Regions from separate parts of the Marinobacter sp. C1S70 genome, predicted to be linked through region 2. Evidence: riboswitches for the same ligand, from Rfam matches in the RefSeq annotation. Region 2 holds a riboswitch; the other holds the start of a gene.

Region 1 (2,402 bases), on a different contig from region 2:
TATCCATGTTTTCTTTGATCAGGTGCATGGGCACGTGGCCGGGGCCTTCGATCATGCACTGGACGTCGTGCTTCCAGGCAATTTTGGTGAGTTCTCCCAGGGTTTCCAGCTCGCCAAATTGTGCCGCGTCGTTGGCATCGGCAATGGAACCCGGGCGTAGGCCGTCACCGAGGCTGAAGGAGACATCGTAGGCCTTCATGATTTCGCAGATGTCTTCAAAGTGCTCGTACAGGAAACTTTCCTTGTGGTGAGCCAGGCACCACTTGGCCATGATCGAGCCGCCCCGGGACACGATGCCCGTGGTGCGTTTGGCGGTCAGTGGCACGTGGTGCAGGCGTACGCCGGCATGGATGGTGAAGTAATCCACGCCCTGCTCCGCCTGTTCAATCAAGGTGTCGCGGAAGATTTCCCAGGTCAGGTCTTCGGCCACGCCGCCGACTTTTTCCAGGGCCTGGTAGATGGGCACGGTGCCGATGGGAACCGGGGAGTTGCGAATGATCCATTCCCGGGTTTCGTGAATGTTCTTGCCGGTGGACAGATCCATGATGGTATCCGCTCCCCAGCGAATGCCCCAGGTAAGCTTTTCCACTTCCTCTTCAATGGAGGAGGTCACAGCCGAGTTGCCGATGTTGCCGTTGATCTTCACCAGGAAGTTGCGGCCGATGATCATCGGTTCGATTTCCGGGTGGTTGATATTGGCTGGAATGATGGCGCGGCCACGGGCCACTTCGTCGCGGACGAACTCCGGGGTAATTTCTTTCGGCAGGTTGGCGCCGAATGACTGGCCGGGGTGCTGCTCGGCCAGCAATCCATTCTCTCGGGCTTCCTGCAGCTTCATGTTCTCCCGGATGGCAATGTACTCCATTTCCGGCGTAACAATGCCCTGCCGGGCGTAATGCATCTGGGACACATTGTTGCCGGGTTTGGCACGCAGGGGTTTGCGCTCGTCCATAAACCGGAGCGGATCCAGAGTCGGATCTTTCATACGCCGGCGGGTAAACTCAGAGGTATACCCTTCCAGTTGTTCGACATCGCCGCGTTCGGCAATCCATGCAGCGCGCACCGGCGGCAGCCCCTTGCGCAGATCGATGCTGGCTTCCGGGTCTGAATAGGGCCCGGAGGTGTCGTAGACAACCACCGGAGGATTCTTTTCCCCGCCCATTTCGGTGGGGGTGTCACCCACAGTAATTTCCCGCATAGGCACGCGGAGATCGGCTCGGCTACCCTGCACGTATATTTTTCGTGAGCTTGGTAATGGTTTGATTGCTGCGGAGTCTACTTTTGCGGAGTCGCTGAGGTATGCTGGTAAGTCCGTCATGATCTGCTCCCGGATGGTCTTGTGGTATCGGGTCGCGTATGACGGAGTTGCGACAAATAGCCCTACAGGCATGGTGTCGCGGTTCATCTGGCCTTAATCCCTACGCCGGTATTATCCGGATCAGGTCGCGGGTTCTGCGTTGCAATCTCAGCCGATCGCCTGGTTCAGGCGAATCAGCACCCCGTCAAGACGCGATAAATATTCTGTTTTGCTCACAAAATGAGTGAACTTTTCAAGTGTAGAGACGGGAACGATTATTGTCCATAATGGGCCACCAATACCTTTGGGTCACTATCGGGATAAACCCGCGCTCTACACGTTGACCTGCCGATACCTGTGTCCAGATCACGGATGCCCGGAGATAGTTTTCAGGAGCAATAATGAAGAAACGTTTACTTCCAGGTTTGATCACCCTGCTGGCCGCCCAGCCCGCTTTCTCTCTGGATCTTGTGGAGGCCTACGAGCAGGCACTGTCATACGACTCCGGCATCGCCTCAGCCTTGGCACAGTTTCAGGCCCAACAAGCGGCCAGCGATGTGAGCAAGAGCACCCTGTTACCGCAGGTTGGCGCGTTTGCCGAGGCCAACCACACAGATTTCGACGCTGAGAACGGCCCGGGAGACAGCTACAAGTCATTCAACTACGGCGTTCAACTGTCGCAACCGGTTTTCCGCGCCGACAACTGGTTCCGCTACGACGCCAGCCAGTTCCAGACCGAAGCCGCCCAGGCCCAGTACAACCTGGCCCAGCAACAACTGATTCTGGATGTTGCAACCGCCTATTTTAATGTCCTGCGCGCTCAGGATACCGTTGCAACAGCTCGCGCGACTGAAGCAGCAATCCAGCGCCAGTATGAACAGGCGCAGGAACGCTTCGATGTCGGCCTGATCGCCATCACCGAAGTGTACGAGGCCCGCGCCAGCTATGACGACAGCAAGAGCCAGCGCATTGCTGCAGAAAACCAGTTGAATGTCGCCCGCGAGCAGCTGGCGCGACTGACCGGCGAATATGCTGAAGACCTGGAAAACCTGCGCGAGAATTTCCCGCTCGGTCGACCTGAACCCATGAACCCGAATGCCTGGGA
Region 2 (2,402 bases):
CGGCCTCCTGTAGTATGCTCAACAAGCCAAGCGCCACGAGCAGCAATAGCCCGGTGCCGAGTAACAGGCCAGGCCAGATTTGCCAGCCAGGATGGCTGAAGGGGGCGGCTCTCGCGTGTGTTGGCATCACTTCAGTCGGTCAGTGCATCAAGCCAGTCGTTCACCAACTGTCGGCGAATGGTGGCAACTGTCGCGGGGTCTATATACAGGGCTTCGGGTGGTGTAATCAGCTTGTCGAAAACGTCTGGCAATTCATCGCCAAGATCGACCGCCGGATACATCACATTCTTCAGTGGAATATGACGCTGGAAGTCCGCGGTCAGCATGAAGTCCAGAAACTCTCTGGCAAGTGTCTTGTTATCGGAGCTTTCGACCAGGGCGGCGACTTCCACCTGCAGGTAATGTCCTTCATTGAAACGGGCCGCCTGATAACGGGCAGTTTTGTCGATAGCCATGTGATACGCAGGAGAGGTGCTGTAAGAGAGGATCATAGGCGCTTCGCCATTCATGAATAGCGAGAAATAACCGTCACTCCAGCTTTGGGTGGTTGCGAGAATCTTGTCGCTGAGCTGCTGCCACTTTGCTGGCGCTTCATCACCATAGACGGCATGCATCCAGAGCAACAGGCCGAGTCCCGGTGTGCTGGTGCGCGGATCCTGAATAATGATCTTGAGATCGTCTGGCGCGTTGACCAGTTCTTCAAGGCTTGAGGGCGGCTCCGACAACTGCTCGGTATCGTAGACAAAGGCAAAATAGCCCCAGTCGTAGGGCACGAAAGTGTCGTCGTCCCAGTTAACAGGCAATGCCAGGCGTTCCAGTGATTGGCCGTGGCGGCCCAGAAGGCCGGTTTGCCGAGCGGTCTCCATGGTGCCGGTATCCAGCCCCAGAACCACATCTGCCGGAGTGGAGCTTCCTTCCAGCCGGAGCCTTTGCAGAATGTCTCCGCCGCTGTCCAATACGGTGTAGTTCAGGGAGCACCCGCATTGGGCTTCAAACGCCTCTTTAACCGCGGGCCCCGGGCCCCATTCGGCGGCAAAGGAGGGATGGGTATACACATTCAGGACGGTAGGTTCATCGGCGGCAACCATCAGCGGCAGCGACACGGCGAACAACGCGGGAATCAAGCGTGAAATCATACATTGGCACCTTGTTCAGTAGCGGGGGTGCCATGCCGCGAACACCACGAAAGGTGGTGACTCAATCCCTACGCCGGTATTAACCGGGTCAGGTTCCGCGGGTATGGTCTCAGCCCTCCAGGCACCCCGTTGAGTTGAGCCAATGCTATCACGCCGGAGCCACACCCCGGAATTCGTATGTTTGATTACTGCTTGTTTAATTTTTGTACGGCGATGACGGGTGTCTCATTTTTTATTGGTAGAATAGGGCATTTTTTGATCTGCGGATTTATGCAGCTTCTATCTGGTTGAGAGGTAAGTTTGATGCCCAAGCATCACAAACGACGAGGAATTTCTGCTCTGGTTGCAGGCGCGCTTTTTACCCTCGGGTTGTCGGCCGCAGGCCACGCCCAAACCGCGAACGATGATATGTTTGGACGTTTGGCTTCCGCGGCTCCCAAGCTCAGCCCGCAGGTTCTCGAAGCCGCACTCAAGGCAACCCGTTGCGCCATCAGCAATGGCACAGCCATGCCGGAGCGGCTGGCTGTGATCGACTTCTCTTTGCCGTCCTCGAAAGAAAGGCTGTGGCTGTTTGATCTGAACGAAGGAGAATTAATCCTTCGTGACCTCGTGGCTCACGGTAAAAACTCCGGTAATGCTGAGGCAACCGCATTTTCCAATATCGAGGGCAGTCACCAGTCCAGTATCGGCCTGTTCAAAGCCGCCGAATCCTATCGGGGGTCCCATGGCTATTCGTTACGCCTTGACGGACTGGAACCGGGTTTCAACGATCTTGCTCGTCAGCGGGCGATTGTTATCCATGGTGCAGACTACGTTCAGGACAGCTGGGTAACAAAGTACGGCAGAATCGGCCGTAGTCATGGCTGCCCGGCGGTAGACAATCAAATCATCAAAACCGTGGTAGACGAGCTCAAGGGCGGACAGCTGGTGTTTAAATACTATCCCGATCAGGAATGGCTCCAGTCCTCCAGTTACCTGAACTGCGATTCCGCCGGGCAGCTGGCTGGTGCGCGAAGTACCACAGCGGTGGCTGGGGATCGATCCTGAATCGTTGCTGGCTAAACTTTGTGCAGATTTTCAGTAAAAACAGAAAGTTGAAAAAAAGGTGTTGACGGCGAAGGCGGAATCCGTAGAATACGCAGCCGTTGACGAGGCAATGCCTCTGAAACATTAGAGCGGGAATAGCTCAGTTGGTAGAGCACAACCTTGCCAAGGTTGGGGTCGCGAGTTCGAATCTCGTTTCCCGCTCCAATTTCTCCAAGTCTC

Evidence for each region. A riboswitch is a leader RNA that binds a small molecule or an ion and turns the genes downstream of it on or off. The one in region 2 is predicted to bind thiamine pyrophosphate.
Region 1: another riboswitch for thiamine pyrophosphate. It lies ahead of thiC (phosphomethylpyrimidine synthase ThiC); the one in region 2 lies ahead of thiB (thiamine ABC transporter substrate binding subunit).

What each region holds. Positions count from the first base shown of each region.
Region 1 covers NZ_AXBW01000028.1:76,608-79,009, reverse strand. Annotated here, with positions in the region: gene thiC (phosphomethylpyrimidine synthase ThiC) at 1-1,318, opposite strand, end outside; TPP riboswitch at 1,399-1,512, opposite strand; gene Q669_RS09560 (TolC family outer membrane protein) at 1,699-2,402, shown strand, end outside.
Region 2 covers NZ_AXBW01000050.1:11,904-14,305, reverse strand. Annotated here, with positions in the region: gene thiP (thiamine/thiamine pyrophosphate ABC transporter permease) at 1-127, opposite strand, end outside; gene thiB (thiamine ABC transporter substrate binding subunit) at 132-1,136, opposite strand; TPP riboswitch at 1,185-1,275, opposite strand; gene Q669_RS13975 (murein L,D-transpeptidase catalytic domain family protein) at 1,440-2,183, shown strand; tRNA gene Q669_RS13970 (tRNA-Gly) at 2,312-2,387, shown strand.